Regions from separate parts of the Cellulomonas sp. P4_H4 genome, predicted to be linked through region 3. Evidence: riboswitches for the same ligand, from Rfam matches in the RefSeq annotation. Region 3 holds a riboswitch; each other region holds the start of a gene.
What was found. Region 3 has a riboswitch for S-adenosylmethionine ahead of AC1DPN_RS01015 (LLM class flavin-dependent oxidoreductase). Riboswitches for the same ligand answer to the same signal wherever they lie in the genome.

Region 1: it holds a riboswitch for S-adenosylmethionine, as region 3 does, so the genes downstream of both, AC1DPN_RS01905 (DUF1737 domain-containing protein) here and AC1DPN_RS01015 (LLM class flavin-dependent oxidoreductase) in region 3, are expected to answer to the same signal.
Region 2: it holds a riboswitch for S-adenosylmethionine, as region 3 does, so the genes downstream of both, AC1DPN_RS17330 (methylenetetrahydrofolate reductase) here and AC1DPN_RS01015 (LLM class flavin-dependent oxidoreductase) in region 3, are expected to answer to the same signal.

The regions. Positions count from the first base shown of each region.
Region 1 covers NZ_JBFUKL010000001.1:362,278-372,611, reverse strand. Annotated here, with positions in the region: gene AC1DPN_RS01930 (acetyl-CoA C-acetyltransferase) at 1-631, shown strand, start outside; gene AC1DPN_RS01925 (3-oxoacyl-ACP reductase) at 631-1,968, shown strand; gene AC1DPN_RS01920 (MaoC/PaaZ C-terminal domain-containing protein) at 1,965-2,813, shown strand; gene AC1DPN_RS01915 (fasciclin domain-containing protein) at 2,873-3,511, opposite strand; gene AC1DPN_RS01910 (aminotransferase class V-fold PLP-dependent enzyme) at 3,805-5,199, opposite strand; SAM riboswitch class IV at 5,255-5,369, opposite strand; SAM riboswitch class I at 5,487-5,590, shown strand; partial or broken gene AC1DPN_RS01905 (DUF1737 domain-containing protein) at 5,600-5,761, shown strand; gene AC1DPN_RS01900 (rhodanese-like domain-containing protein) at 5,788-6,207, shown strand; gene AC1DPN_RS01895 (O-succinylhomoserine sulfhydrylase) at 6,216-7,460, shown strand; gene AC1DPN_RS01890 (DUF1345 domain-containing protein) at 7,514-8,137, shown strand; gene AC1DPN_RS01885 (pyridoxamine 5'-phosphate oxidase family protein) at 8,142-8,624, opposite strand; gene AC1DPN_RS01880 (hypothetical protein) at 8,746-9,051, shown strand; gene AC1DPN_RS01875 (DUF1684 domain-containing protein) at 9,052-9,858, opposite strand; gene AC1DPN_RS01870 (NtaA/DmoA family FMN-dependent monooxygenase) at 9,855-10,334, opposite strand, start outside.
Region 2 covers NZ_JBFUKL010000007.1:11,264-21,597, reverse strand. Annotated here, with positions in the region: gene AC1DPN_RS17340 (MalY/PatB family protein) at 1-635, opposite strand, end outside; gene metE (5-methyltetrahydropteroyltriglutamate--homocysteine S-methyltransferase) at 881-3,205, opposite strand; gene AC1DPN_RS17330 (methylenetetrahydrofolate reductase) at 3,211-4,248, opposite strand; SAM riboswitch class I at 4,306-4,400, opposite strand; gene AC1DPN_RS17325 (hypothetical protein) at 4,465-4,680, opposite strand; gene AC1DPN_RS17320 (DNA-3-methyladenine glycosylase I) at 4,883-5,503, opposite strand; gene AC1DPN_RS17315 (TetR/AcrR family transcriptional regulator) at 5,500-6,720, opposite strand; gene AC1DPN_RS17310 (ATP-binding cassette domain-containing protein) at 6,804-7,703, shown strand; gene AC1DPN_RS17305 (ABC transporter permease) at 7,703-8,488, shown strand; gene hrpA (ATP-dependent RNA helicase HrpA) at 8,618-10,334, opposite strand, start outside.
Region 3 covers NZ_JBFUKL010000001.1:201,646-211,979, forward strand. Annotated here, with positions in the region: gene AC1DPN_RS01000 (zinc-binding dehydrogenase) at 1-561, opposite strand, end outside; gene AC1DPN_RS01005 (winged helix-turn-helix transcriptional regulator) at 679-1,065, shown strand; gene AC1DPN_RS01010 (lysylphosphatidylglycerol synthase domain-containing protein) at 1,160-3,601, shown strand; SAM riboswitch class IV at 3,707-3,826, shown strand; gene AC1DPN_RS01015 (LLM class flavin-dependent oxidoreductase) at 4,041-5,150, shown strand; gene AC1DPN_RS01020 (GNAT family N-acetyltransferase) at 5,147-5,734, shown strand; gene AC1DPN_RS01025 (amino acid ABC transporter permease) at 5,785-6,819, shown strand; gene AC1DPN_RS01030 (amino acid ABC transporter ATP-binding protein) at 6,819-7,586, shown strand; gene AC1DPN_RS01035 (ABC transporter substrate-binding protein) at 7,666-8,673, shown strand; gene AC1DPN_RS01040 (FAD-dependent oxidoreductase) at 8,793-9,908, shown strand; gene AC1DPN_RS01045 (LLM class flavin-dependent oxidoreductase) at 9,905-10,334, shown strand, end outside.

The DNA of each region.
Region 1 (10,334 bases), 160 kb from region 3:
GTTCCGCGGGCTCACGCGCGACGCGAACCTGCGCGCCGACTCTTCCCTCGAGAAGCTGGCGTCCCTCAAGCCGACGTTCGGGCTCGGGCTGGACACCCCCGCGACGATGACGGCGGGCAACTCGACGCCGCTGTCCGACGGCGCCTCCACCGTGCTGCTGGGCTCGGCCGAGTGGGCGGCTGCCCACGACCTGGTCCCGCTGGCCGCGGTGGTCGACTCCGAGGCTGCTGCGGTCGACTTCGTGCACGGCGTCGACGGTCTGCTCATGGCGCCGGTGTTCGCGGTGCCGCGCCTGCTCGCCCGCAACGGGCTGACGCTCGACGACTTCGACCTGATCGAGATCCACGAGGCGTTCGCGTCGACCGTGCTGACGATCCTGGCGGCGTGGGAGTCCGAGGAGTTCGGACGGACGCGCCTCGGTCTCGACGGGGCGTTCGGGACCGTCGATCGCGCGAAGCTCAACGTCCACGGGTCCTCGCTCGCAGCCGGCCACCCGTTCGCGGCGACCGGCGGGCGCATCGTCGCGACCGTCAGCAAAGAGCTCCACCGACGCGGCCCGGGCACCCGGGCGCTCGTCTCCATCTGCGCCGCCGGCGGGCTCGGCGTGACCGCGATCCTCGAGGCGGCCTGATGTCCACCGACACGTACCTCAACCTGGTCAACGGCGGCTTCGTCGGGAAGGTCGCCAAGCAGCTCGGCCTCCCCCAGCCGACGACGCTGAAGCGCCACGCTCCGGGTCAGCCCTTGCTCGACGGCCCCGTGCTCGTGCTCGGCGACGACGACGACCTCGCACGACTGCTGTCGGCCGACTGGGACCTCGACGTGCACCGGCACGCGACCCCCGAGACGCGCTACTCGGCCGTCATCCTCGGGCTCACCGGGCTGACACACCCGTCGGAGCTGAGCGCTCCCGTGCTCGAGCTGGCCGGCGTCCTGAAGAAGCTCGCCCGCTGCGGCCGCGTGGTCACCCTGTCCCGAGCAGCACGAGCCGACGACGCACCGGCGGTCGCGGCCGCACGGCAGGGTGTCGACGGCCTCCTGCGGTCGGTCGCCAAGGAGCTGCGCGGCGGGGCGACCGCCAACGGGCTCGTCCTCGGCGACGCCGTCCCGGTGACCGCGCCATCCGTCGTCGGCGCGCTGCGGTTCTTCCTGTCCAGCCGGTCGGCGTTCGTCGACGGACAGCTGCTCGCGGTGGACTCGTCCGCCGGGACGCTCCCCGCCGACTGGGACCTGCCGCTGGCCGGTCGGGTCGCGGTCGTCACCGGCGCCGCACGCGGCATCGGCGAGTCGATCGCGGACACGCTCGCGCGGGACGGTGCGACCGTCGTCGCGGTCGACGTTCCCGCGGCCGGGGAGCAGCTCGTCGCCGTCGCGAACCGCGTGCGCGGGACAGCCCTGCAGCTCGACGTGACGGCACCCGACGCCGGCGCGCGGATCCTCGAGCACACGTTGCAGCGGCACGGGCGGATCGACATCGTCGTGCACAACGCCGGGATCACGCGCGACAAGCTGCTGGCCAACATGACCCCGGACAAGTGGGAGTCGGTGCTCGCCGTGAACATCGCGTCGCAGCTGGCGATCAACGAGGCGCTGCTGACCTCGGGAGACTTCACCGACGCACCGCGGATCGTCTCGCTCGCCTCGACCTCGGGCATCGCGGGCAACCGCGGCCAGTCGAACTACGCGGCGTCCAAGGGCGGCGTGATCGGCATGGTCCGCGCGACCGCACCTCTGCTCGAGACCTTCGGGGGGACCGCGAACGCCGTGGCGCCCGGGTTCATCGAGACCGAGATGACCGCACGCATCCCCGCGGTCACGCGGCAGGTCGCCCGGCGGCTCAACTCCTTGCAGCAGGGCGGTCAGCCCGTCGACGTGGCCGAGACCGTCGCGTTCCTGGCCTCACCCGCCGCCGGTGGCATCGTGGGCCGCGTGCTGCGGGTGTGCGGGCAGAACCTGGTGGGTCAGTGACCGTCGTCGTCCTGCCTGGCGTGCCCGGGCTCGGCGGGTTGTACGCGCGCGGTGCCGCGTCGACCTTGCGACGACGCAGGGAGCGCGAGCTGCCCGACGTCGAGTACGTCGTCCGATCGGTCCGGGCCCAGGCCGCCCACCTGACCGAGTACCAGCACCTGCTCGGGGAGTCCGCGAGCGACCTGCTGCCCGCAGGGTTCGTGCACGTGCTCGCGTTCCCCGTCGCGACGGCCGTCATGGCACGCTCGGACTTCCCGCTGCCGTTGGCCGGCCTCGTCCACCTGTCCAACCAGGTCACGCAGCACCGCCCGCTCTCGCTCGCGGACACGTTCGACGTCCGGGCCACCGCGGCGAACCTGCGTGCACACCGCACCGGCACGCAGGTCGACCTCGTGACCACGGTCTCGGTCGGCGACGACGTCACCTGGCGAGGCGTGTCGACGTACCTGGCGAAGGGCGTGTTCCTGCAGGGCGAGGGTGCGTCCGACGAGCGCCCGCCGTTCCAGGCGCCCGTGCCGACCGCTCAGTGGGTGCTCGCCGCAGACACCGGGCGCCGGTACGCGGCGGTCTCCGGCGACCGCAACCCGATCCACATGTCGTCCTTGGCCGCCAAGGCGTTCGGCTTCCCTCGTGCGATCGCCCACGGCATGTACACGGCGTCGCTCGCACTCGCGGCCGTCGGCGCAGCACGAGGCGACGCGTTCGACTGGTCCGTCGAGTTCTCGAAGCCGGTCCTGCTGCCGTCGACGGTGTCGGTGCATGTCGGTGCGCTCGAGCGGGGCTTCGAGATCGCGGCCTGGACCGCGGTGCCGCACCTGACGGGGACCGTCACACCCCTGGCCTGACGCGGCGGCAGCCGCCGGGTCTCGGAGCCCGACGACTGCTCACCTGCATCCATCCTCGGTCAGAGGTCGGCCGGGCGCAGCACGAAGGTGATCGCGTGGGCGATCTGGACGTTGCCCGCGTTGAGGTCGAGCTGGCGGCGGATCAGGAACGGGTTCAGGTCGTTGCGGTCCTGGTCCTTGAGCTGCACCAGGGCGAGCCGCTTGCTCAGGACGTCCACCTGGAACGTGCCACCCTGCGCCGTCGTCAGCACCGCGTTGTCCGACGCCAGCGCGGCCGACGAGTCGATCGTCACGCCCGGGACGACGTGGTACAGCAGCACCTGCTCGATCGCGTCGATGCCTACGGCGCCGGCCAGCGCCGTCAGCACCTTCTGCTCGCTGCCGTACCAGTGGTGCGTGAGGTCCCACGCCAGCAGCTGGAACGCACGGTCGTTCGGCACGAACGCGGTCAGCGGCACCGTGCCGTCCGCGAGCACCGCCACCGGGCTGGCGGGCTTGGCAGCCAGCACCGCGGCGACGGCCTGGTCGAGGATGTCGAAGTCGTACCAGCTGCGGTCGAACGTGTCGCCGTCCGACGCCAGCAGTGCCGCAAGGCTCGACGTTCCTGGGGCGGCCGACGCGGCCGGCGCGAGCGCGAGTCCACCTCCCGCGGCGAGACCGGCGACGACCAGGGCGGACAGAGTGCGGCGGATCCTCATGATGGGCTCCTACGGACGAGGGTTCACGGCCGACGCCCCAGCGCCGCACCGCGCGGGCACCCGGTCGGACGCCCTGCACCCACTTCCCGGCCACCCCGCGCGACGGATGCACGCGGTCACAACGCGGCCGATGTCGCACCCGATGGCGTCGCGTCGCCGTCGAGACCGTCACTCCGACACGAGACCGGCACGTGGAACTGCCGGGCTCGTGTGGGACTGACGGTCTCGTGGCTGCGGGTGGGCAGCTGGCCGACCAGCGGTCGGCAGCCAGGGCTGCCGCCTGGGGCCGGCGGCTAGTCGTCCAGGGCCGGGCCGCAGGCTGCCGCGGCCGTGGCTGCCAGGTGGTCCAGGCCGTGCACGGCGACGAGCGGGCGGGTGTCCTCGACGACCGCCCAGCAGCCGTCGACGACCTCGTAGCCGGAGCTCGGGCCGTCCGTCAGGTAGGTGGTCAGCGCGGAGATCAGACGGTCGACAGCCTCACTGGTGGTGCCGACGCCGACGGACGCGCGGATCGCACCGTCGGACGCGTCGAGGTGCGCGAGGAGCGGGTGGGCGCAGAAGCGGCCGTCGCGGACACCGATGCCGTGCTCGGCCGACAGGTACGCGGCGACGAGGCCGGGGTTGTGGCCGGGCACCGTGAAGGTGAGCACGCCGACGGGTGCCGCCGAGTCGGGCCAGATGCGCGCGATATCGACGCCGTCGATCGCGGCCAGACCCGCGACGAGCCGGGACCGGAGGGCATCCTCGTGCGCGCCGAGCGCACCGGCGGGCAGTGCGGCGAGCTGGTCGCAGGCCTCCGCGAGCGCGATCGCACCGATCACGTTGGGCGAGCCGGCCTCGTGGCGCGCCGGCGCGGGCTGCCAGACCGTGCGGTCGGTCCGGACGTCGCGCACCGCACCTCCCCCTGCGAGGTACGGCGAGCCGGTGTCGAGCCAGTCGCGACGGCCGACCAGGGCACCGGCCCCGAACGGCGCGTAGGTCTTGTGCCCCGAGAACGCGATGTAGTCCGCATCGGTGGCCGCGAGCGAGAAGCCGCGGTGGGGCACCAGCTGGGCACCGTCGACAGCGACGCGCGTGCCCTCGGCGTGCGCGAGGGAGATGACCTCGTCGAGCGGCAGCGACTCACCGGTGACGTTGGAGGCGCCCGTGACGGTCAGGAGCGCGTAGTGCTGGCGGGCGAGCTCGTCGCGAAGCTTGGAGAGCGTCTCCGCCACGGTGCGCGCGATCGGCAGGATCGTCGTCGAGTGGCCGTGACCGTCGCCCGAGTGCACCCAGGGCAGCAGGTTGGCGTGGTGCTCGATGTCGAGGACGAGAACCCGGGAGCCCTGCGGGACGACCCGCGCGAGCAGGTTGAGCGAGTCGGTGGTGTTGCGGGTGATGATCGCGACGTCGTCGGGACGGGCGTCCACGAAGCGCGCGATCGTCTGGCGTGCGGACTCGTACAGGGCCGTGGACACCTGGGACAGGTAGCCGGCACCGCGGTGCACGGACGCGTACAGCGGCAGGACCTCGGTCACGCGCGCGGCGACGGCGTCGAGAGCCGGGGCGCTCGCCGCGTAGTCGAGGTTGGCGTAGACGCGCTGCGTGCCGTCGACGAGAGGAACGGTGGTGTTGCCGCCGACGACGGGGAGCAGGGCGCCCACCGCATCGACGTCCACACACGAGAGGCGCTCGACGGTTGCGGTCATGATGGTCCTCCGACAGGTCTCGAGGGCCACTCTTCAGCCGACCAACAGCCGGTGGACCCCGCGCTTGCCGTGCTCCGGACGGAGCACAGCCAGGTCGTCACCCGGGGCACCCCACCGCGGAGGAGGGTTGCCGGCCAGCGAGCCGGGGCTTGACGCTGGCGCTCATGACCTGAGAAGAGGGTCCCCGCAGCCCCGCAGGACTGTCAACGCGTGATCCGATTCATCTCGGATGGCAAGACTTCGATACCACCAGTTGGAAACGTCGAGGCGTCGCACTAGCATCACCGACACCATCCAGAGCGGCTGAGAGATCTGGCTCGACGACGCCGCAGCAACCCGCATGCACCGACAGGTGCCTGGTCGAGGGTGCTACCGCCAGGACCGATGGAGGTTCCCGCACGTGACCGAACGACTTCTCTACCGGCTGCTCAGCGGCCCGGACGACCTTGCATTCTGCGAGCGCGTCTCAGAAGCCTTGGCTAACGGCTACGTCCTGCACGGCGGCCCGGCCGCCACCTTCGACGGGACGCGCGTGGTCGTCGCGCAGGCCGTCGTCCTTCCCCGCCCCACCCACGAGACGAGGCCCGCATGAGCTACGCCGGCGACCTGACCCCCCAGCAGGCCTGGGACCTCCTGACGTCCGACTCGAGCGCGCTGCTCGTGGACGTCCGCACCGACGCCGAGTGGGCGTACGTCGGCATCCCCGACGGGTCCTCGATCGACGGCCGGGCCGCGCTCGTCGAGTGGGTCACCTACCCGTCCGGGCGCCCGAACCCGCAGTTCCTCAAGCAGCTCAGCGAGGTCGGGCTCGCGCCCGGCGACGGGCGTCCGATCGTCTTCCTGTGCCGCTCGGGCGTGCGCTCGATCGCCGCCGCAAACGCGGCCACCGCAGCCGGGCTCGGTCCGGCGTACAACGTGCTCGAGGGCTTCGAGGGCGACGTGGGCGCCGACGGGCACCGTGGGCACTCGGGCTGGCGCGCTGCCGGCCTGCCGTGGCGGCAGCGGTGAGCCCCCGCGTGCCGGGTCCCGGCGACTGGGACGAGAAGCGGGTCGAACGAAGCACGCTGCGCCCCGACACGCTCGCCGTGCGCGGCGGGCTGGTGCGGTCCCAGTTCCAGGAGATGTCCGAGGCGCTGTTCCTGACGCAGGGATACGTCTACGACGACGCCGCACAGGCCGAGTCCGCGTTCGCCGGCGAGTACGACCGGTTCCTGTACTCGCGCTACAACAACCCGACGGTCTCGACCTTCGAGGAGCGCCTGCGCCTGCTCGACGGCGCCGAGGCCGCCTTCGCGACGGCGAGCGGCATGTCCGCCGTGTTCACCGCCATCGCGGCGGTCGCCAAGGCGGGCTCCCGCGTCGTCGCGGCCCGTGCGCTCTTCGGGTCGACCGTCGTGCTCTTCGAGGAGGTCTTCGCCCAGTGGGGCGTGACGACGGACTACGTCGACGGGCACGTGCTGTCGCAGTGGGAGGAGGCGCTCTCGACGCCCGCCGACGTCGTCTTCTTCGAGACGCCGTCGAACCCGATGCAGGACCTGGTCGACATCGCGGCGGTCACCAAGCTCGCGCACGCGGCGGGCGCCCTGGTCATCGTCGACAACGTCTTCGCCACGCCCGTGCTCTCGCGCCCGCTCGACTTCGGCGCCGACGTGATCGTCTACTCCGCCACGAAGCACATCGACGGTCAGGGGCGAGTGCTCGGCGGCGCGATCCTGGGCACCGACGAGTACATCCACGGCCCGGTGCAGACGCTCATCCGGAACACCGGCCCGTCGATGTCCGCGTTCAACGCCTGGGTCCTGCTCAAGGGCCTCGAGACCCTCTCGCTGCGCGTCAGGCACCAGACCGCGTCGGCCCTGCGCCTGGCGACGTGGCTCGAGGAGCAGCCGGGCGTCTCGATGGTCCGCTACCCGTACCTGCCCTCGCACCCGCAGCACGCGCTCGCGCTCGCGCAGCAGTCGGGCGGCGGCACGGTCGTGACGTTCAACCTGGCGGTTCCCGAGGGAGCGACGCCCGACGTGGCCAAGAAGGCGACGTTCGGGGTGGTCGACGCGCTGCGGATCATCGACATCTCGAACAACCTGGGCGACGCGAAGTCGATCATCACGCACCCCGCGACGACGACCCACCGCAAGCTCGGTGCCGAGGGGCGCGCAGCCGTGGGTATCGGCGAGTCGACCGTCCGGCTGTCCGTGGGGCTCGAGGACCCGGACGACCTGATCGACGACCTGACGCAGGCGCTGGGCACGCTCGGGCACTGACGCCTGGGCGCGCCTGCCGATGGGTGTCCGTGCCGCCGGTGAACACTGGCGGCATGGACACCCGACAGCTGGCGACCACCTCGGGTGCTCGCCTGCTGGTGGGCGTGCTGGTCGCCATCCCGGTGGGGATCGTCGTGGGCCGGACGTCCGTGCCGGCAGCGCTCCTGGCGGCCTGGGCGTGCGCCGCGATCGTGTTCGTCGGGTGGACCTGGGTGGAGTGCGCGCCGATGGGTCCCGACGCGACGGCGTCGCACGCCACCCGCGAGATCCCGGCGAACGGCCTCGTGACGCACCTCGTCGTGATCGGGGCGGCGCTCGTCGCCCTCGCCGGCGTGGCCGTCGTGCTCTTCCGGCACGAGATCGGCCAGGCACTCCCGACCATCGCGGTGCTCGCCAGCGTCGTGGGGTCGTGGGCGGCGGTGCACACCGTGTACGCGCTGCGGTACGCGCGGCTCTTCCACACGTCCGGCGGCGGCATCGACTTCCACATGGCGGAGGCGCCGCGCTACACCGACTTCGCCTACGTGGCCGTGACCGTGGGCATGAGCTTCGCCATCTCGGACACCGACCTCGCGTCCTCGCTCATGCGCCGGGTCGCCCTCGTCCACGCGATGCTCAGCTACCTGTTCGGCACCGTCATCATCGCGCTCCTGGTGAACCTCGTCGCCTCGGTGTGACGTCTCAGAACGCGACCGTCTCGTTCTCGCCGCCGTCGTAGCGCTCACCGGTGAGCTTCGCCTTGACCAGGCTGAATGCCGTGGTCAGCCTGCCGCCGGGGGCGTGCCAGTACTCGGCCGTCTCGCCGCGCAGCGCGATGAGCACCACTCCCGACGTCTCGGGGCCGTCGGGGAACCACGCGTCGGCCGTCGGACCCCAGAGCTCCTTGATCTTGGTGAGGTCGCGCACGACCTCGGCCGACCCGGAGACCGAGACCCAGGCGGTCGAGTCCGCGAACGCGGCGTTCGCCGGGCTACCCGACTCGATCTCGTGCACCTTGTGGCTGTCGTCGTCCGCGAAGAACCAGAGGTCACCGTCGAAGTCGACGTCCTGCACACCCATCGGACGGCTGACCAGTGCACCGTTCTCGCCCACCGTGGTGAGCATCGCGATCCGCGCGTCCTTGATGAGACGGGCGACCGTGGCGACGTCGTCGTCGTGCGTCATGAGAGCTCCCTGCCTGTGGTCCGCTGCGGGGTGTTCTCACCGTGGCGGCGGCGCCACGCTAGGCACGATTGCCCGGGCTCACCACCGGAACGACCGGCCGCGGCTGAGGGATCCTCAGCACATGAACGAGTTCGACGCGATCGCCGTGGACCTCGTCGCGCGCGGCGCGACGCTCGGCCAGATGATGGGCCACCCGATGCTCAAGGTCGGGTCGTCGATGTTTGCCGCACACACGGGCGACGGGCACCTCGCGGTGAAGCTGGGACGGAAGACCGCGGAGCACGCCGAGGCGCTCGAGCTGCCCGGCGCGGCCGTGTGGTCGCCGGGCGGTAGCGGTCGCCTGTTCTACGACTGGGTGTCGCTGCCGCCCGAGCAGGAGGACCACTGGATGCGGTTCGCCGAGGCGGCCCGCCTGCTCGTCAGCTGATCAGCGGACCCACTGCTCACCGGCCTCGACCGCGACCGTCAGCACGTTCTCGGCGGGCGGGACCGGGCAGGTGGCGAACTCGGTGAGGCCGCACGGCAGGTTGCTCGCGCGGTTGAAGTCGAGCCTGACCGTGCCGTCGACCAGCTCGCCGAGCGTGAGGATGCGCGACGCCGGGTAGGTGGTGACGCCGCTGGTCGCGTCGCGGAACAGGACGCTGAGACCGCGTTCGCCGCCGTCGAAGACGACGAGCTGCTGCGGAACCCCGGAGACCTCGAAACGCACCGTGCCGACGGCTGCGTGGTGGTGCTCGAGGCCCTCCACGACCGCGCCCGTCATGACCCTGCGGGGCGCGTCGAACGCCTCGAACGTGCCGCTGAGCGACCATTTCTCGTCCGGCGCGTACGCCGGGATGCCCGTGAACGCGGCGAGCTGCGGCGCGCGGGGGTCGTGCACGCGGACGATCACGTGCGCGGTCCGACGAGCCACCTCGAGGATCAGGTTGCCGGAGCGCACCCGCAGGCCCGGCCCGCCCTCGACCGGGTCGAGCGTGGCCACGCCGTCGACGACGTCACCGCCCGGCAGCACGAGCCCGTCGGTAGCGGCCGCCTCGACGGTGAGCGGGTCGCCGGGCGCCGCGGTCCAGCGGCCCGGGAACTCGTCGAACACCGAGGCTTCCGAGGTGAGCCAGTGCAGCGCCGTGATGGCGACCCAGCCGTGCGGCTCCGCGTAGTAGGCCTCGCGGGAGGCGTGCCACGTCTCCCAGTCGGAGACGAAAGTGTCGGTTGCAGTATCGGTGTCGACGGTCATCGGGCGGTCCTCTCCAAGGAGACGGGATCGAGGGTGTGGCCGAACGCCTCGGCGACGGGCAGTCCGAGGTTCTCCCGCAGCGTGGAACCCTCGTACGACGTGCGGAACGAGCCGCGCTCCTGCAGCAGCGGGACGACCTTCTCGACGAACTCGTCGAGCCCGTGCGGGGTCAGGTGCGGGACGAGGATGAAGCCGTCGGACGCGTCCTCCTGCACGTAGCGGTCGATCTCGGAGGCGACGTGCTCGGGGGTGCCGACGAAGTTCGTCCGGCCGAGGACCGCGATGACGAGCTCCCGGATCGACAGCCCCTTGGCCTCCGAGAGCTCACGCCACTGGCGTGCGATCGCCACCGGGTCCTTGAAGAAGCTGGCCCGACCGTTCGTGATCGACGGCGCGTCCACCAGGGGGTCGATCGTCGGCAGCGGGCCGTCCACGTCGTAGTCGGACAGGTCGCGGTTCCACAGCTGCTCGACGAA
Region 2 (10,334 bases), on a different contig from region 3:
AACCGGGAGCCGCGCGCCCGGACGAGCGGTGCGTGGATCTCGTCGGCAACCACGCGGACACCGTGCCTGCGGCTCAGCTCGCCGACCGCCGCCAGCTCCTCGGCGCTGTGCAGCGTGCCGGTCGGGTTGTGCGGGCTGCAGAGCAGGTAGGCCGCGCGGCGGCCATGGGTGGCGGCCCGGCCGAACGCGTAGTCGAGGGCGTCGAGGTCCAGGCGGCCGGAGGCCCCGAGCGGCGCGTGCACGACGTACCGCGCGGCGTGCGTGAGGAACGTGGTGAACGGCGGGTAGACCGGAGGGTTGATGACGACGGCGTCGCCCGGATCGGTGAGCAGCCGGACCATCTCCGTGACCCCGACCATCACGTCGGCCGTCATGCGGGTCCGGTCGACCGGCACGTCCCAGCCCCACCGCCGCGCCGCGAACCCGGCGAACGCCTCGGCGTAGGAGTTGCCCGACGGGTAACCCGTGTCTCCGCGCTGCATGGCGTCGTGCACGGCCCGGACCACCGGCTCGGCCTGCGGGACGTCCATCTCCGCGACGAAGAGCGGGAGCACGTGTGGCGGGTAGTGCCGCCACTTCTCCGAGGTGCGCGTGCGGAGCTGGTCGATGGTCAACGTGTCGAAGATCGTGCTCACGTCCCGACCGTAGACGCACGACAGCCCCCGACCGCGAAGGTCGGGGGCTGTCGGTCTGACGTCAGAGGGTTGCGCGGACCACCCGCCCGCGGCCACGGAGGTCACGGGACGGGTGGCGGGGCATCAGAGAGTCGCGCGGACCACCCGCCCGCGGCCACGGAGGTCGCGGGACAGGTGGCGGGCATCAGAGAGTCGCGCGGACCACCCGCCCGCGGCCACGGAGGTCACGGGACAGGTGGCGGGCATCAGAGCGTCGCGCGGACCTTCTTCGTCGCCTCGATGATGTGCGTCAGCGACGGGGCGACCTCCTCGTAGCGACGCGTCTTCAGGCCGCAGTCCGGGTTGACCCAGAGCTGGTCCACGGCGATGGCCTTGACGGCCTCGGTGAGCAGCTCCTCGACCTCGGCCTCGCTGGGGACGCGCGGAGAGTGGATATCGTAGACACCCGGGCCGACGGCGCGGGGGTAGCCGGCCGAGGCGATGTCTCCGAGGATCTCCATCTTCGAGCGGGCCGCCTCGATGGACGTCACGTCGGCGTCGAGGCCGTCGATCGCGCCCATGATCTGGCCGAACTCCGAGTAGCACAGGTGCGTGTGGATCTGCGTGTCGGCGCGGACGCCCGCGGTCGACAGGCGGAACGAGCGGACCGACCAGTCCAGGTAGGCGGCGTGGTCCTCGACGCGCAGGGGCAGCAGCTCGCGCAGCGCGGGCTCGTCCACCTGGATCACGGCGATGCCGGCGGCCTCGAGGTCGGCGATCTCGTCGCGCAGCGCGAGGCCGACCTGGTTGGCGGTGTCACCGAGCGGCTGGTCGTCGCGCACGAACGACCACGCGAGGATCGTCACCGGCCCGGTGAGCATGCCCTTGACCGGCTTGCTGGTCAGCGACTGGGTGTACGACGTCCAGTCGACCGTGATCGGCTTCGGACGAGAGACGTCGCCCCACAGGATCGAGGGACGCGTGCAGCGCGAGCCATAGGACTGGACCCAGCCGTTCTGCGTCACAGCGAACCCGTCGAGGTTCTCCGCGAAGTACTGGACCATGTCGTTGCGCTCGGGCTCGCCGTGCACCAGCACGTCGAAGCCGATCTGCTCCTGCAGCTCGACGACGCGGCGGATCTCCGCCTTCATCTCCTCGTCGTACTGCGCCTCCGTCAGCTCGCCCTTGCCGAACGCGGCGCGCGCCTTGCGGATCTCGCCGGTCTGGGGGAACGAGCCGATGGTCGTCGTCGGCAGCGGCGGGAGGTTCAGGCGGGCGGCCTGCGCGACCTTGCGCTCGTCGAACGGACCGCGGTTGAACGCGTCCTCGCTGAGGGCGGCCGCGCGCTCGCGGACCGCGGGGACGACGACGCCGGGCGCCGTGCGACGCGAGTTGACCGCGTCGGTGGCGGCGAGCAGCTGCTCGTGGATGGCCTCGCGGCCCTCGGTCAGACCCTCGGCCAGCGTCACGACCTCGGCGACCTTCTCGTCGGCGAAGGCGAGCCAGCTCTTCAGCGTCTCGTCGAGCGTCGGCTCGTCGGTGGTCGTGTGCGGGACGTGGAACAGCGACGTGGAGGTGCCGACGGTCACCGCGGCGGCGCCGAGGCCCTCCAGCTGCTCCAGGATCGCGAGCTTGGCGTCGAGGTCGGCGCGCCAGATGTTGTGACCGTCGATCACGCCGGCGACCAGCGTCTTGGTCTCGAGGCCGGGTACGGACTCGGTGGGCGCGCTGCCGCGGACGAGGTCGATGCCGATGGCGTCGACGTCGGTGGCCGCGAGCACCGGGAGCGCGGCGCCCAGGTCGCCGTACGGCGCGGCGACGAGGATCGCCGGGCGGTCGGTGAGGTCGGTGGCCAGGGCGCGGTACGCCTCGATGACCGCGGCGAGCAGCTGCTCGGCCGGGACCTCGATCGAGTCGGAGACCAGTGCGGGCTCCTCCAGCTGCACCCAGGTGGCACCCGCGGCGGCGAGGTCCTGGAGCAGAGCGGCGTAGACGGGCAGCAGGTCCTCGAGGCGGTCGATCGGCGCGAAGTCGTCGGGCGCACCCTCGGTCGACTTGGCCAGCGCGAGGTACGTGACGGGGCCGACGATGACCGGACGCGTCAGGACGCCGTCCGCGAGGGCCTCCTTGAACTCCCGCACGGGGCGGTCGCTCGCGTAGCGGAACGTGGTCTCGGGGCCGATCTCCGGGACCAGGTAGTGGTAGTTGGTGTCGAACCACTTGGTCATCTCGAGCGGCAGGTCGTCACCGCGGCCACGCGCCACGGTCGAGTAACCGGCCAGGTCGAGCGAGCCGTCCTCGGCGACGACGTCGGCGAAGCGGGCCGGGACGGCACCGACGACGGCGGTCGCGTCGAGCACGTGGTCGTAGAACGAGAAGGCGCTCGGGATCGCGGGAACGTCCTTGGGCAGGCCCAGCTCGACGAGGCGGTTGCGCGTGCGGCGACGCAGGTCGGCGGCCACAGCCTCCACGTCGTCGGCGCTCGACTTGCCGGCCCAGAATGACTCGATGGCCTTCTTGAGCTCACGGCGCGGTCCGATGCGCGGGTAGCCGAGCACGGAGCCGGCGGGGAACTTCGGGGTCTCGCTCATGGTTTTCAGTCCCTCGAGGGTCGGGCGGTTGCCGTGACCTGCGGCCCGCTGGCCAGGTCGGGAGCTGTCCGAGCTCCGCCGTCGAGGTGTGCACCCTCGAGCAGGTCAAGTACGGCATGGTGCTGGTTGAACGTGTAGAGGTGGACGCCGGGAGCCCCGCCGTCCAGGACGCCGTTGACCAGGTCGACGCTGGCACGGATGCCCCGGCGGTGCCGGTCGAGCTCGTCGTCGGCGGAGCCGAGCAGGTCGAACAGTCGCTCGGGCACCGGAACCCCGGTGAGGTCCTGCAGCCGCAGCAGGCGGGCCGGGTCTGTGGTCGGGATGATGCCCGGGATGATCGGGATGGTGACGCCGGCCTCGCGCGCCTCCTGGACGATCCCGAGGTAGTCCTCCGCCTCGAAGAACACCTGCGTGATCGCGAAGTCGGCGCCGGCCTCCTGCTTGGACAGCAGCGACGCGACGTCCTGGGCCCGCGTGCCACCGGTGGCGTGGTTCCCGCGGGGGAAGGCGGCGACGGCGACCGAGAGCGGACGGACGCGAGCCCGCACGGCCTGCGACGGGCTGTCCGCGCAGCGCTGCGCCTCGATCTGACGCAGCAGCTCGACCAGCTCGCCGGCGGTCTGGAGCCCGTCCGGGTGCGCGACCCAGTCGGTCTGGTCCGTGGGCGGGTCGCCGCGGAGCGCGAGGAACGAGCGGACGCCCTCGTCGAGGAACTCCTCGACGATCGTCGTGATCTCCTCGCGCGACGTGCCGACGCAGGTCAGGTGGGCGATCGGGTTCAGGGTCGTCTCGTGCAGCAGGCGGCTGACCAGCTGCCGCGTGGTGACGCGCGTCTTGCCCGAGGCGCCGTAGGTGACCGAGACGAAGTCCGGGTGCACCGACTCGAGCGCCTGGATCGTGGCCCACAGGCGCGGCGCCGCGTCAGGATTGCGCGGCGGGAAGAGCTCGAAGGAGATGGTGGGCCGGTCGTTGGCAGCCTGCGGGCGCGCGGCGGGCGCAACGTGCAGTCCGGGCGTGCGAGGTTCCACCGTCGCGGCGCTCACAGTGGGCCCTGCGAGGCGGGTCGTCCGGTACAACGGTGGTTCGGGGACATCTGGTTCTCTCCATCGTCCCTGGCGGAAGCACCCACACCCTCGTGAGAGGGGGGTTGCTGCGGCGTCGTGGAGCCAGGTCTCTCGGCCGCTCTGGATGGTAGCCGCGATGGTAGACCGGCGACCACATGGTGAGCAACCATGTTCGACGGGTGAGACGCGAGTGTCTCAGACCTCTCGGCGCGTCCCCAGCGACCCGTCGTCGCGCCCGCGCTTCTGTGACGGCACGTCGAACCACGACGTGGGCGATCCGGCCGGCACGAGGCGGAGCCCGTCGTGGACCGCGGCGAGGATCTCGACGTCCGGTTCGGCCGTCCCGGCCAACGCCTCTGCCGCGGCGCGCACGTCGTCGTGCCGCCCGTCGGGTTCGAGATCGTCTGCCACTCGCCGCACGATAGTGCGCAGAATCCCGCCTGCCGAGACGCTCGCCGACACATCACCCGCCACAAGCTGAGATCTCACCCGCGGCCCACGGCACGTCGCTCGAGCCGTCGGCCGGACCTCTACGGCGTGCCCGGGCGTTCGCCCTGGTCAAGCGTCTAGGTGGATCGCGCCAGCGGACGCTGTGGCCGCGAAGCGGCGGTGTCTACACGCTCCGAACCGTCGGGCAGGTCGCCAGATGATCGTCCACCACGCCGCACGCCTGCATCGCGGCGTACGCAGTCGTGGGTCCCACGAACCGGAAGCCGAGCGACTTGAGCTCCTTGGCCAGGGCCTTCGACTCGGCGGTGATCGCGGGGACGTCGGTCCAGGTGGACGGCCGGACCCAGTCGGTGCGGTCGGGGGCGTGCGACCACAGGACGGCGTCGAGCGATCCGCCGGACGCGTGCAGCTCGCGCAGTGCCCGGCCGTTCGCGATCGTCGCCTCGATCTTGGCCCGGTTGCGCACGATCCCGGCGTCGGCCATCAGCCGTGCGACGTCGTCGTCACCGAACTCGGCCACACGCTCCGGGTCGAAGTCCGCGAACGCGGCCCTGAAGGCGGGACGCTTGCGCAGCACGGTGATCCACGCGAGCCCGGACTGGAAGCCCTCGAGCGCGAACCGCTCGAACAGGGCGTGCTCGCCGTGCACCGACTTGCCCCACTCCTCGTCGTGGTACTGCTCGTAGAGCGGGTTGCCGTCGCCGAAGCAGCGGCCGGTCAGGGTCGGCACGTCGACCAGCAGGGTTCGCGGTGCGTCTACCGGTGGGGCATCGGGAGAGGTCATGCCTCGAGTCTGTCGGGTGCGTCCGACACCTGGACGGGTCCAGGCGGCAGCACCCGCCGGGCCGGGGGCTGTGGGTGGCTCGCGGCGACGGTCACGAGCCGCTCGATGCCGTCGAGGATCAGCTGCGTACCGAAGTCGAGGGAGTCGTCCCCGGGCTCCTCGGACGGGCCCCACGAGAACGCGCCTGACGACGCGGCCCGCACGAGGGCGGGGTGGGACGCCGGTGTGGCGAGCATGCCGATGAGCTCACCGAGATCCGGGGCCTCGCCGTCCGCGGGGCCGACGGCGGCGGTGCGCGCCTGGGACGACAGCTGCTCGCTGATCCGCAGCTGGTCGAGCGCGTGCGTCGACAGCACCCCGATCGCACCGACCTTCTGCCGCTCCGTCAGCGGCGTCTCCTCCAGCGCGGCGAGCATGCCCTCCATCCAGGCGAGGCGACCCGGACCGATCGCGTGCAGCACGGTCGTGGTGCGCGCGAGCCACGGGTGCGCCCGCAGGATCGGCTGCTGGATGGCGAGGATGAGCTCGAGCCGCTCGCGCCAGCCACCCAGCTCGGGCCCGGTGGGGGGCGGCGAACCGCCGGCACGGTCGGACATCAGGCTCAGCACCTCGTCCTTGGACGAGACGTACCGGTAGAGCGACATCGTCGTGAACCCGAGCGACTCGGCCAGTCGCGCCATCGAGACGGCGTCCAGTCCCTCGGCGTCGGCCAGGGCGATGCCGGCATCGGCGATCTGCTCGAGCGTGAGCCCGGGCCGGGGGCCGGGGCGACCGACGGCGGGTGCGCGCCACAGCACGGCGATCCCCGGTGGCAGGTCGGCCGCGAGCGCGGGTTGCTCGTCGTCGGGCGCCGTCGAGTGCGCGACACGGACGGCCTGCCGGCGGGCCTTCTCGGCGTCACGGGCGGCCCGCTGCTGGGCGAGGGACGCGGTGCGCTCGGCACGCTCGGCCTCTCGGAGCTGACGCGCGACCTCACGCGCCGCATCCCGTGCTTCGCGCTCCTGACGTTCGCGCGCCTCGCGCTCGCGCTTCTCCTGGTCCGCGGCGGCGCGCACCCGGTCGCGCTCGCGGCGTTCGGCGTCCCGCTGAGCGTCACGCTCTGCCTTCTCGGCGTCCCGACGAGCGCGGTCGGCCTCCTTCGCCTCGGCGCGCTCGGCCTTCTCCCGGTCGCGTCGGAGCGCCTCGGCCTCGCGTCGTGCTTCCTCGATGTCGTCCACGACACCTCCTTGACCGTCGATCCTACAAGTGTGTATGACGTACACACACAGTTTATGCCATACACAAACGAGAGGAACCTGCGATGAGCGCACCCGTCGTCGTCGCCCGTGGACTGCGCAAGTCCTACGGCGACCTCACCGTGCTTGACGGCGTCGACCTCGACGTCGCCCAGGGCGAGGTGCTCGCGCTGCTCGGACCCAACGGGGCAGGCAAGACCACCACCGTCCGCATCCTGTCCACGCTGGTGAAGCCCGACGCCGGAACCGCGTACGTCGCGGGCAAGGACGTCGTGCGACAGCCCGCGGACGTCCGAGCGGCGATCAGCCTCACGGGGCAGTTCGCGGCCGTCGACGAGCTGCTGACCGGCGTCGAGAACCTGCGGCTCATGGCGCGGCTGGCGCACCTCGATCGCCGCGAGGTCCGCACCCGCAGCGACGAGCTGCTGGAGCTGTTCGACCTCACGGACGCCGCCCGCAGGGTCGTGAAGACCTACTCGGGCGGCATGCGGCGGCGGCTCGACCTGGCCGTCGGACTCCTGGCGCGGCCGCAGGTGGTGTTCCTAGACGAGCCGACCACCGGCCTCGACCCGCGCAGCAGGAACGGGCTGTGGGACGTGATCCGGGAGGTCGTGGCCCAGGGGACCACCGTCCTGCTGACCACGCAGTACCTGGAGGAGGCCGACGAGCTGGCCGACCGGATCGCGGTCATCGACGGCGGCCGCGTCATCGCGAACGGCACCGCGCCCGAGCTCAAGAGCGCGGTCGGGTCCGCGCACGTCGAGCTCCGCCTGAAGGACGGCGAGGCCGAGCGCATCCAGACCGACGGCACCGTCCCCGACGTCCGCCGGATCCTCGCCGACGTCGAGCGTCGCGGCGTCGCCGTCGACACCTGGGAGGTCCGCTCCCCCACCCTCGACGACGTCTTCCTGACCCTCACCGGACGTCCGACCGACGACCGCGTCCTCGCCACCCAGGAGTCCTGATGACCACGATCACCGCGCCTACGGCCCCAGCCCTCGGGTGGGGCGTCCACGACACCGCCGCGCTGATCTGGCGCTCCGTCCGCCGCTCGCTGCGGCAGCTCGACACGATCCTGCTCGCCGTGCTGCTGCCGGTGATGCTCCTGCTGATGTTCGTCTACGTGTTCGGCGGGGCGCTCGACGCCGGCATGGACTACGTCGACTTCGTCGTGCCCGGCATCATCCTGCTCACCGCCGGGTACGGGTCCGCCAACACCGCGGTCGACGTCGCGAGCGACATGACCGGCGGGATCATCGACCGGTTCCGGTCCCTGCCGATCCGGCCCACGGGCGTGCTGACCGGGCACGTCGTGGCGAGCATGGTGCGCAACGCCGTCTCGACCGCGCTCGTCATCGGGATCGCCTTCGTCATCGGCTTCACGCCGCACGCGTCGGCCCTCGACTGGATCGCCGCACTCGGGCTGATCGCGCTGTTCGTCCTCGCGCTCACCTGGATCGCGGTGGCCATCGGCGTCGTCGCGTCAGGCCCCGAGGCGGCGTCCGGGTTCACCTTCATCATCTTGTTCATCCCGTACGTGTCCAGCGCGTTCGTGCCGCCCGAGTCGATGCCGTCGGTGCTCCAGAACATCGCGACCTACAACCCGATCACGCCGCTGTCGGACACCCTGCGCGGGTTGCTCCTCGGCCAGCCGGTCGGGGACACGTGGCCCGCGGCCGTGCTCTGGTGCATCGGGATCTTCCTGGTCGGTCGCCTCGCGGCCGGGTTGCTGTTCCGTCGGTCGAGGTAGGACCGCACGGCTTCGCGACGAGAACCAGGGATCCCCTCGGGCCGAGCGGATCCCTGGTGTCGTCCTGCGGAGGTCAGAGACCGAGCTCCGGCATCCGTCGTCCGAGCGTGCTGTGCTCCGCCTCGCCAGCTAGCCGGCTGCCGCGAGGGCCTTCTTGATGCGGGTCGTCGAGACGGGGGTGGGGGTGCCGAGCTGCTGGGCGAACAGGCTGACGCGCAGCTCCTCCAGCTGCCAGCGGACGTCGTCGACCGACCGTCCCTTCTCCACCGCGTCGTCGTAGGCCGCCTCGACGTCCTGCACCTGCCACGCGAGGTCGGCGTCGCGCTGCGGGTTCTCGGCCGCCTTGACCAGCCTGTGCCGGGCTGCCCTGAGGTAGCGCGTCAGGTGCGGGAGCCGGTCCGCCCCGACCTCGCTGACGAACCCGTCGTGCACCAGGCGCTGCGCCTGGGAGCGGACGTCCTGGGCCGTGGCCAGCAGCGCGAGGCTGGAGCGGGACCGGATCTCGGCGTCGAGCTCGCGCTCGGCGGTGAGCACCGCGACGAGGTCGCCGACGATCGCGTGCACCGCGTCCTCGAGGCCGTCGCGGACCTTCGACCGCAGCGAGCCGTAGGTGCCGGCGTCGCGAACCTCGCGCTGCGGGCCGATCAGCCGGTCGATGGCGGCCAGCTGCACGTCCGTGACCAGGGCGTCCGTGGTCCCGTAGGGGCTCGACGCCAGGGTGAGCGCCTGCGTGCCGTTCCAGCGGCTCGTGATGCGGGCCGTCGCGAGGCCCGCGTCGAGCAGGAGCAGTCGTCGCAGCCCGCGATGCGCGGCGGCGGGCCGCTCGGACTCGTCCGCGAGCGAACGGACCGCGACCGTGCCGCCCTTCTCCTCGATCAGCGTCGGGTACGCGCGGACCGGCCCCGCCTCGAGGACTTCGGGCAGCTCGGGCAGGTCCGCGGGCCACGTGCGCAGTCCGGTGCGGTCGAGGGAGACGAGCGGTCTCGCGACCGGAGCCGGGGCGGCCGCTGCGATGCTCGCGGGAGTTCCGGCGACGGCCGTCGGGGTAGGTACGGGCGACTTTCCGGAGGCCCGCGCCTCGTCCATGGCGGCCCGGACGGCCGTGCGGACCGCGTCGTCGACGGCCGACTGCGTCTGCTGGGCCAGCCTGCGCTGCAGGACGAGCAGGTCCCGGCCCTCGTCGACCACTCCCCCGCGATCGCCCACCACGCGGAACGTCATGCGCAGGTGGGCGGGCAGCCGATCGTCGTCGAACGCGTCCTCGGGCACGTCGACGTCGCGCAGCGCCTTCACGGCTCGTCGGAACACGTCCTTGAAGGAGGGGGCGGCGTCCCCCGCGCGGACCGTGTCCTCCCAGTCCGCGGTGTTCGACGCCATCCACGCGTCGACCCCTCGCGCGACGTCCGGCGCGGGGACCAGCTGGACGCGCACGGGCTTGGGCAACGAGCGGATGGTGGCGGTGACGAGCTCCTCGCGCAGGCCAGGGACCATCCAGCCGAAGCCGTCCGGAGTCAGGCGGGCGAGCGTGGTCAGCGGGATGTGCACCGTGACGCCGTCGGCCTCGGTGCCGGGCTCGAACTGGTACGTCAGCGGCAGGCTCAGGTCGCCCTGCGGCCAGCGCGACGGGAACGCCGACTCGTCGATCGCGCCGGCCTCGCCGACGAGGAGCTCGCGCGTGAAGCTCAGCAGGTCCGGGTCCGTGCGGCGGGCCGTCTTCCACCACTGGTCGAAGTGGCGGGCGGAGACGACGTCGTCCGGGACGCGCTCGTCGTAGAACGCGAAGAGCGTGTCGTCGTCGACCACCAGGTCCCGTCGTCGGGCACGGGCCTCCAGGCCCTCCGCCTCG
Region 3 (10,334 bases):
ACCGGTGCGCTCGACGAACGCGCGGTCCTCCTCGCGTGCGATCGCCAGCACCGAGAGCCCGCGGTGCCGGGCGAGCTCCACCGCGAAGCCGCCGAGACCACCGGCCGCGCCCGTGACCACGAGCGTCGAGCCCGAGGGCAGGTCGAGCAGGTCGAGGGCCTGGGCGACGGTGAGCGCGTTGAGCGCCAGCGTCGACGCCTCGACCGCGCCGAGAGACGCCGGGCGCTCGCCGACCGACGCCCGGGGGAGCACGACGGACGAGGCCTGGGCGCCGACGAGGGTGTCGAACCAGTCGGACAGGGCGAGCACGGGGGCGCCGGGGGCGAGGTCGGTCACCTCGGGGCCGACGGCGTCGACGGTTCCGGCCAGCCCCCAGCCGAGCACGTACCGGGCGGCCGGCGGAACCGGGAAGTATCCGCGGACGGTCGCGACGTCGGCAGGGTGCACCGGGGCTGCCTCGACGCGGACCCGGACCTCGCCGCGGCCGGGTTCGGCGACGGGCTGGTCGACGATCTCGACGGTGGCGGTGGGTCCGGGTGTGGTGACGGTGACGGCGCTCATGGCGTCCTCCTGACGGTCGCTGATCTGGTCGCCGTCATCCTCAGCGCAATAGTATGGTTTGGGAAGTAGGCACCTTCTGGTGCCTATGGGGTTCGACCAGTTCCTCTGGAGGCTGCCGTGCTCGAGACCATGCCGCCGTTGCCCAGCTCCGGGTACGACGCGTTCGACGCCGACTGTCCGACGCGCGAGCTCCTCGACGAGCTCTCCGACAAGTGGGTCAGCCTCGTGCTCGTCGCGCTCGTGAACGGGCCGCAGCGGCACTCGGAGCTGCGTCGCCGGCTCAACGGCGTCAGCCAGAAGATGCTCACGCAGACGCTGCGCTCGATGGAGCGCGACGGCGTCGTCACCCGCACCGTCACCGCGTCGGTGCCCGTGCGCGTCGACTACGAGCTGACCGAGCTGGGCGTCTCCCTGACGTCCGTCGTGCACGCGGTGAAGCTCTGGGCCGAGGCCAACATGGACTCGGTCGCGCGTGCCCGCGAGGCCTACGACCTGCGCGTCTGATCGCGCCCTCGCCCGCCACCGCGGCCAGTACCCTTCGTCCAGACGCCGCGCAGGTCAGCCGGCGTCCGTCGCGTCGCGTTGCGCAGGAGGTTCGATGCCCGGCCCGTCGCAACGGTCCCGCACCGCGGTGCGCGAGCTCGTGCGCGTCTGGTCGTCCGCCGAACAGGCACCACGTCTGCGCCGCCCGACGGACATCCTGCTGCTCGCCGTCTCGCTCCTGACCCTGGGACTGCTCGCCCTGGCCGCGCCGGGACCGTCGGGTGCCGACGACGCGATGGACACCCTTCTCGCGTGGCTCGAGCCGGTGTTCGGCTGGCTCTGGAACATCGCCTACGCCCTCCTCGCGCTGTGGGCACTCGTGCTGGTCCTGCTCCCCGCCGTGAGCCGAGGACGGCGCCGGCTGCTCGTCGACCAAGCGGTCGCGGCCGCGCTCGCGTTCGGCGCGGCGATGGGCGTGGGGGCGCTGGCCGGCACGGATCCCTCCGACACGGTCGCGGCCCTGATCGCGTCCGGACCGCCGGCCATCTACGTCGCGACCCGCGTCGCGGTGCTCACGGCGATCGTCGTCGTGGCCTCACCGCACCTGGCGCGGCCGTGGCGGTACGCGAACCGCCTGGTCATCGCCCTGGGTGCCGTCGCCGCGATCGGGGTGGGCACGACCAACGTCCTCGGGGCTGCGGCCGCCGTCGCCGTCGGGATCGCAGCGGCCGCCATCACGCACCTGATCCTCGGGTCTCCCCAGGGGCGCCTGACCGACGCCCAGGTGCAGGTCGCGCTCGCGGATCTCGGGGTGCCGGTGGACGACGTGCGCTCGACCCCGCACATCGCTCCCACCGGAACCATGCTTCTCGCACGCACCGACGACGGCACGAACCTGCGCGTCCGCGTCTACGGGCGCGACGCGTGGGACAGCCAGGTCGTCGGGTCGCTGTGGACCGCCCTGACCCGGCGCGGTGAGCGGGCGCACGTGGGCAGCAGTCGCAGGTCGCGCGTCGAGCACGAGGCCCTGATGACCCTCCTGGCCGCGCAGGCGCAGGTGCCGACGCTCGACATCGTCGCGGTCGGGATGGCCGTCCAGGGAGACGCCCTCCTGGTCACCAGCAGCCCCGCGACCACGCTGGCGGAGCTCGAGCCCGACGGCCTGGACGACGGCCTGCTCGCGGAGATGTGGCGCGCGGTGGTCACGCTGAACGGCGCGGGCATCAGCCACGGTCAGATCGACGGTGCCCGGGTCGTCGTCCGCCCCGACGGCGCCGTGGCCCTGGCCGACTTCGACGCGGCGGCGTCGGCCTCCGACGACGGTGACCTGCGCACCGACCGGGCTCGGCTGCTCGTCGCGACGGCCCTGGTCGTCGGACCGGACCGGGCTGTCGCCGCGGCGCTGGACGCGCTCGGCGCCGGTGGCCTGGCAGACGTGCTGCCGTACCTGCAGCCCGCCGCGCTCGGGCACGGGACACGAGCGGACGTCCGGGCGCGGAGCTGGACCATCGACGAGCTGCGGGCGGGCGCCATCGCGGCCGCTGGGGTCGACGAACCACCGCTGGAACGTCTGCGACGCGTGACGCCGGCGTCGGTCGGGAAGCTCCTGCTCGTCGGGCTCCTGGTGTACTTCGTCGTCTCGCTGCTCGTCGGCATCGATGTCGCCAGCGTCGCCGAAGCGCTGGGCTCGGCGAGCTGGGCCTGGGTCGTCGCCGCGCTGCTGCTCTGTCCGCTCATCCCGGCCTCGACGGCCGGCGCGACGCTGGGCGCCTCGCTCGCACGTCTGCGGTACTTCCCGGTCCTCATGCTGCAGTACGCGATCCAGTTCATCTCGCTGGTCATCCCCGCGACCGCAGCCCGGCTCGCGCTCGAGGTCCGCTTCTTCCAGAAGTTCGGCATCCCCGCCGCCACAGCCCTCTCGTTCGGGCTCATCGACAGCGTCAGCGGGTTCGTCGTGGAGGTCGGCCTGATCCTGGTCGTCCTGGTCAGCGGGCTGCCCGGCTTCAGCGAGAGTGTCCTGACGGGGTCGAGCGGCTCGGATGACGGGTCGACGAGCCCGTCCCTGCTCGCGGCACTGATCGCGCTGGTCGTGATCGGCGTCGTCGTCACCCTCGTCGTCCCGCAGCTGCGCCACCGGGTCACGGCGATCGTCCCGCGGATCCGGGCGTCGCTCGCGGGCCAGGTCCACGCGGCGCAGTCCTCGCTCGGCGTCCTTCGCAGGCCCGGCAAGGTCGCGGCGATGCTCGGCGGGAACCTCGGCGCCCAGCTCCTCCAGGCCGCGGTCCTGGGCCTGTGCCTGCACGCGTTCGGGGAGAGCGCGCACTTCTCCCAGCTGATCCTCATCAACACGGCCGTGTCGCTGTTCTCCGGCCTCATGCCCATCCCGGGCGGCGTGGGAGTCTCCGAGGCGGCACTCACGCTCTGCCTGCAGGCGATCGGCGTCCCCAGTGCGATCGCGATCTCCACGGCCATCACGTTCCGGCTCGTGACGTTCTACCTGCCCCCGATCTGGGGTGCCGCGGCGATGCGGTGGCTGCGTCGTCACGAGTACGTGTAGGCGACCTGCTGACCAACACCGCGTGACCAGGGCCGATGTCCGATCTCACGATGTGGCCAGCCATTTGACGTGCCGGAATCATGCCGCCTAAATTCCTACCAACAAGGTCAAGATTTCCAGCGCGAAGCTCCGGCTAGCTGGATGGCAACCCTCCGCGTGGCGGGGTGCCCCGGATGAGGACCTGGTCGTGGAGGGCGTCGAGCCCCCGCACGGCAACAACGCGAGCCCCGGCCCCGCCGGGACGAGAGGACGGACCATGAACGCGATCGGAGCCACCCGCTCCACGAGCAGCGGCGTCGCCATGCTCTCGCGTTCCTGTTGTCGCTGACCCCCTAGCAGCCCCGTCCCACCCCACGCACGCCCCCTGACGGGGCGCGCCCCGCCGCACCCCGAAACCGTGCGCGCCCCCACCTCTCGCACCACACGAACGGATACCCCTGTGTCCACCCATGCCCATCTCGGTGTCGACCTGTCCGACACCGGCGCCCGTGCCGCCGCCTGGCGCACCCACGGCTCCCAGGGTCAGCGCCTCTTCGACGCCGGCCGGCTCGAGGAGCTCGTCGCCGTCGCCCAGCGTGGCGCGCTCGACTTCGTCGTGTTCGACGACGACTTCGCGCTGCACCCCGGCGGCAGCACGAGCCGCCTCGACGCAGCCCTCGTCGCGGGTCGGCTGGCCCCCCGCACGCAGGGCATCGGGATCGTCGCGGCCGTCGGCACCACGCACACGGCCCCCGCGCACATCTCGACCGCGATCGCGACGATCGACCAGGCCAGCGGTGGTCGCGCCGGGTGGCAGGTCGGCTGGAGCACGCGTCTCGACGAGGTGCCGACCGCCGGTCCGCGGTCCACGTCCGCGCACGCGGCAGCGGTGCAGGGTGCCGCCGACGCCGCCGCGACGGTCGGCCGGCTCTGGGACAGCGCCGACGACCTGCCCGTGGTCCGTCCGCGGTTCACCACGCACGACGGCGTGAACTTCGCCGCCGGCAAGCCGAAGGCGACCGCCCGTCCCGCGCAGGGCCGCCCGCCCGTCGTCGTGCGGGCCACGACGCCCCCCGAGATCGACCTCGCCGGCCGGTACGCCGACGTGGTGCGCATCCGCGCGACGACTCGTGACGAGGCCGCGCAGACCCGCGCCCGTGTGCTGAGCGCGGTCGTCGCCGCCGGTCGCGACCCGCGCGACGTGCGCGTCCTGGTCGACGTCTACCTGATCGTCGGCCCGGACACCGCGAGCGCGCAGGCCCGCCTCGACATGCTCACCGACCTCGAGGGCGTCAGCTGGGACACCGGCTCGCTCGCGTTCGTCGGCACGTCCACCGGATTCGCCGACCTGGTCACCGACTGGCTCGACGCCGACGCGGTCGACGGCTTCACCGTCCGGCCGGCGTCCGTGCAGACCGACCTGGTCGCCCTTGTCGACGGAGTGCTGCCGGTCCTGCGAGCGGCGGACGCCTTCCGGTCCGAGTACCCCGGCCGGACGTTCCGCGACACGCTCGGCCTGCACAGCACCGCGGGCGCCGCCGCAGCTCACACGTACGCGGCCACGGCATGACGACCACCGACGAGCGCGTCGTGCGCTCCTACGCGTTGAGCGACCCGGCCGTGCGGCCCATGCTCGACGAGCTGGCGGTCGAGTACCTGACCCGCTACAGCGAGTTCTTCACCGAGGCCGACCTGCGCACCGAGCTCGAGCGGTATCCCGCGGAGCAGTTCGCGGCTCCCGACGGCGACCTCGTCCTGATCCTGGAGGACGAGGTCCCGGTGGCCGGCGGCGCCTTCCGGCTGCGTGCCGAGCCCGAGCTCGGCTCGGCAGACCTTCTCAGCCGGCCCGGCACGCGCGACGAGGACGGTCTGCCGACCGTCCGCACGGCTGAGTACAAGCGGATCTGGACGAGCTCGGCGCACCGTCGCCGTGGGCTCGCCCGGCTCGTCCTCGCCGAGCTCGAGGATCGTGCGGCCGCGGCCGGCTACGAGCGCCTGTACCTGACCACCGGTCCGCGGCAGCCCGAGGCCGCTGCGCTGTACCTGGCGACCGGCTGGCACCCCCTGTTCGACACCACCCTCCCCCCGGAGGAGATCGGCCCGCTGGCGTTCGAGAAGTGGCTCTGTCCGGAGCACGACGCCCCGCAGCCGTAGCTCCCGCAAGCAGCCCCCCGAACCCCGGAGTACCCGTGTCCACCGCCTTCCTGCACAAGGACGACGTCCAGCCGGACCTGTCTGACGTCGTCGTCCACGACGAACCCCGCGTCTACGCCGCCCGCCACCCCGCCCGCTGGGTGGCCACCGCGATCGTCGCCGTCCTGCTCGCGATGGTCGTCAGCTCGCTCGTCTCCAACCCCAGGTGGGAGTGGAGCATCGTCTGGCAGTACCTGACGTGGCCGTCCGTGCTCGACGGCCTGTGGGGCACCCTCCGGCTCACCGCCGCGGCCGCCGTGGTCGGCTTCGGGCTCGGCACGGTGCTCGCGCTGATGCGGCTGTCCAAGTCGCCGCTGCTGCGGTCCGTGGCCTGGGGCTACATCTGGATCTTCCGGTCCGTGCCCCTGATCCTGCAGCTCCTGCTCTGGTACAACCTCGCCTACCTGTACCCGCACCTGACGCTCGGGGTGCCGTTCGGTCCGTCGTTCGTCGAGCTCGACACGCTGTCCGTGATCGACAAGTTCGGCGCCGCGGTCCTGGGGCTCGGGCTCTCGCAGGCGGCCTACGCGTCCGAGATCATCCGCGCCGGGATCATCGGTGTCGACCAGGGCCAGCACGAGGCGGCCGCCGCCCTCGGACTGCCGAGACGTCGCCAGCAGCGGCGGATCATCCTGCCGCAGGCCATGCGGACGATCGTCCCGACCGCCGTCAACGAGATCATCGGCCTGGTCAAGGGCACCTCGGTGGTCTACGTCCTCGCGTACGGCGAGCTGTTCTACATCGTCGGTGTCATCTACGGCCGGAACCAGCGCGTGGTCCCGCTGCTCATCGTCGCGGGCATCTGGTACCTCGTCGTGACCACCGTCCTGACGGTCATCCAGTACTACCTGGAGCGGCACTACGCCAAGGGGGCCCTGCGTCAGCTGCCGCCGACCCCGATCCAGAAGGCTCGCTGGGGACTGGGCGTCACCTGGTCGCGGCTCACGGGCAGACCGTTGCCCCGAGATCTACCGCCCAGCTACGGGCGTGCTGCCCGCAACGCACTGGTCCGCACCGGTCGCCCCACCAACGAGGGAGGGTTCTGATGGCCGCCGGACTCGTCGAGGTGCGTGGCGTGCACAAGGCCTACGGGACGCTCGAGGTGCTCGACGGCATCGACCTGACCGTCCAGCCGGGCGAGGTCACCGTGATCCTCGGTCCGTCGGGCTCGGGCAAGTCGACGCTGCTGCGCGTGATCAACCACCTGGAGAAGGTGGACCGCGGGCTCATCTCGGTGGACGGCGACCTCATCGGCTACAAGCGACGCTCCGACGGGGCGCTGCAGGAGCTCAAGGAGAAGGACGTCCTGGCGCAGCGGACCCGGATCGGGTTCGTGTTCCAGAACTTCAACCTCTTCCCGCACCTGACCGCGCTCGAGAACGTCATCGAGGCCCCGATCTCGGCCCAGCACCGCCCCCGCGCCGAGGTGGTCGTCGAGGCGCGCGCCCTGCTCGAACGCGTCGGGCTCTCCGACAAGGCCGACGCCTACCCCCGCCAGCTGTCCGGCGGGCAGCAGCAGCGGGTGGCGATCGCTCGGGCCCTCGCGGTCAAGCCGGCGGTCGTGCTCTTCGACGAGCCGACGTCCGCGCTCGACCCGGAACTGGTCGGTGAGGTTCTCGACGTCATCCGGGACCTCGCCGCGACCGGCACGACGCTCGTCGTCGTGACGCACGAGATCGGCTTCGCCCGCGAGGTCGCCACCTCGATCGTCTTCATGGACAGCGGCCGGATCGTCGAGCAGGGACCGCCGTCCCAGGTGCTCGACGCCCCCCGGCACGCCCGCACCCGAGCCTTCCTGGACAAGGTGCTCTAGCTCCTCCGCCCGAACACACCCCTGACCGTCCCCGCACACCCGCGCGCCCTCGCGCACCCACCGAAAGAGAGACACTCCCGTGACCACACCCCTCCGACGCTCCCGGCTCCTGAGCGCACTGGCCGTCGCGCCCCTGCTGGCGCTCGCCGCGTGCAGCGGATCGGCCGCCGCGGAAGACGACGTCGCCGCCGAGCCCGCCGGCTCCGCGTCTGCCGCCGCCGGTCTGACCATCAACACGAGCCCCGACCAGGACCGCATCCACTCCACCGAGTCGGCCGACGCGATCGCGCTGCTGCCCGACGCGATCAAGGAGGCCGGCGTCCTGAAGGTCTCGACGACGGCCGGTGGCCTCCCGCCGCTCGGCTTCCTGGCCGACGACGAGAAGACCCCGATCGGCAACGAGCCCGACATCGCCTCGCTCGTCGCCGACGCGCTGGGCCTCAAGCTGGAGATCGAGGTCAAGGCGTGGGCCGACTGGCCGCTCGCGCTGCAGTCCGGTGACGTCGACGCGGTCATCTCGAACGTCACGGTGACCGAGGAGCGCAAGGAGCTCTACGACTTCTCGTCGTACCGCAACGACCAGCTCGGCTGGCTCACTGCCGCGGGCAGCGACATCAAGCAGATCAAGGAGCCCAAGGACATCGCGGGCCTGACGATCGGCGTCGGCTCCGGGACCAACCAGGAGAAGATCCTGCTGGCCTGGAACCAGGAGAACATCGACAACGGTCTCGAGCCGATCAAGGGCGGCGAGCCGGAGTACTACGAGAACTACTCCGACGTCCTGCTCGCCGTGCAGTCGGGTCGGCTCGACACCTACGTCGGGCCGAACGCGAGCCTGGCCTACAGTGCCGCGACCGCGCCCGACCAGTTCAAGGTCGTCGGCACGCTCAACGGCGGCTGGCCCGACACCGCGCAGATCGCCGTGGCGACGCTGAAGGGCTCCGGCCTGGCCGAGGCCGTGACCGCGGCGCTCAACCACACGTTCGAGGACGGCACGTACCAGCAGGTGCTCGAGCGCTGGGGCCTGGAGGCCGAGGCGATCGAGACGTCTGAGACGAACCCCCCGGGTCTGCCCAAGACCAGCTGAACCATCCTGAGCCGAGTGCCCCTGGTATTCACACCAGCGCACTCGACGGTGGCCGGCTGGGGTCGGGGGACGCCCGGCCGGCCACCGTGTTGTCATCTGCAGCGACGAGAGGACCCCCGATGGAGAACGTCGACCACCTGGTGATCGGCGGCGGCGTGATGGGTTCGGCGGCCGCGTGGCAGCTCGCCCGGCGCGGACGCTCGGTGGTCCTGCTCGAGCGGTTCGAGCCCGGGCACGCCCAGGGCGCGTCGCACGGTGCGTCCCGCATCTACCGTCAGACCTACGACCGCGCCGAGTACCTGGACCTGACGGTCGAGGCGCTCGGTCTGTGGCGTGAGCTGGAGGACGCGACAGGCGCGCGGCTGCTCACGCTCACCGGCGGCGTGAGCCACGGCGAGCCATCGCCGTCCGTGCTCGCAGCGTTCGAAGCACGTGGGATCCCGCACGAGGTGCTCTCACCGGCCGCGGCGAGCGAGCGGTGGTCCGGCCTGCGGTTCGAGGGGACGGTGCTGCACGAGACCCGGACCGCTGGTCGTCTGCACGCCGACCGGTCGGTCGCCGCGCTGCAGTCCGCGGCCGCCGCGCTCGGCGCTGACGTCCGGCACGGTGTCCGCGTGCTCGGCCTGACCGTCGGGTCGAGCGGTGTGGTCGTCGAGACCTCGGACGGTCCCCTGCGGGCCGGACGCGTCGTCCTCGCGGTCGGCGCCTGGACGAGCACGCTGCTCGGGCGACCCGCGCCCCTCGTCGTGACCCAGGAGCAGCCCGCCCACTTCGACCTCGCGCATCCCGCCGACTGGCCGTCGTTCACGCATCGCCCGCTCGGTGCGCATCCCTACCCGAGCGGGACGTACGGACTCCTCACGCCGGGCGAAGGCGTGAAGGTCGGGTTCCACGGCGTCGGACCCCTGACCGACCCCGACCACCGCTCGTTCACGCCCGAACCCGGGCAGCTCGCGCTCCTGCAGCGCTACGCGGAGCAGTGGCTGCCCGGCGTCGACGCGAGCAACCCGCACCCGATCTCGTGCACCTACACGACCACCCCCGACAGCGACTTCATCCTCGACCGTCGCGGTCCGCTGGTGGTCGCCGCCGGCTTCTCCGGCCACGGCTTCAAGTTCGGCCCCGCGATCGGTCGCGTGCTGGCCGACCTTGCCGACGAGCCCGTCGACGACCCCGTCCGGGCCTCCGATCCCGCCTTCCACCTGTCCCGTCTCGTCCCCCAGGAGTCCCGATGACCCGCCGCGTCCCTCTGTCCGTGCTCGACCTGGCACCCGTGTGGGAGGGCGGGACGGGCGCCGAGGCGCTCCGGGCCGCGCTCGACCGTGCGCGCCTCGTCGAGGAGTTGGGCTACCGGCGGATCTGGTTCGCCGAGCACCACCTCGCGCCCGGCGTCGCGTCCGCCGCACCCGGCGTGCTCGCCGCGCTGGCCGCCGGCGTGACGTCGACCCTCCGCGTCGGCTCGGCCGCGGTCCTGCTCGGCTCGACCAGCCCGGTCGTCGCCGCGGAGCAGTTCGGGACCATCGCCGCCGCCCACCCCGGGCGCGTGGACCTCGGCCTCGGACGCGCGTCGTTCCCACCGCCGCCCGACAAGGGCGACGCCCCGCGCGCCGTGCCGGAACGTGCCCACGGCTCTTCGGAGGACCGCATCGTCGACGGCCTGC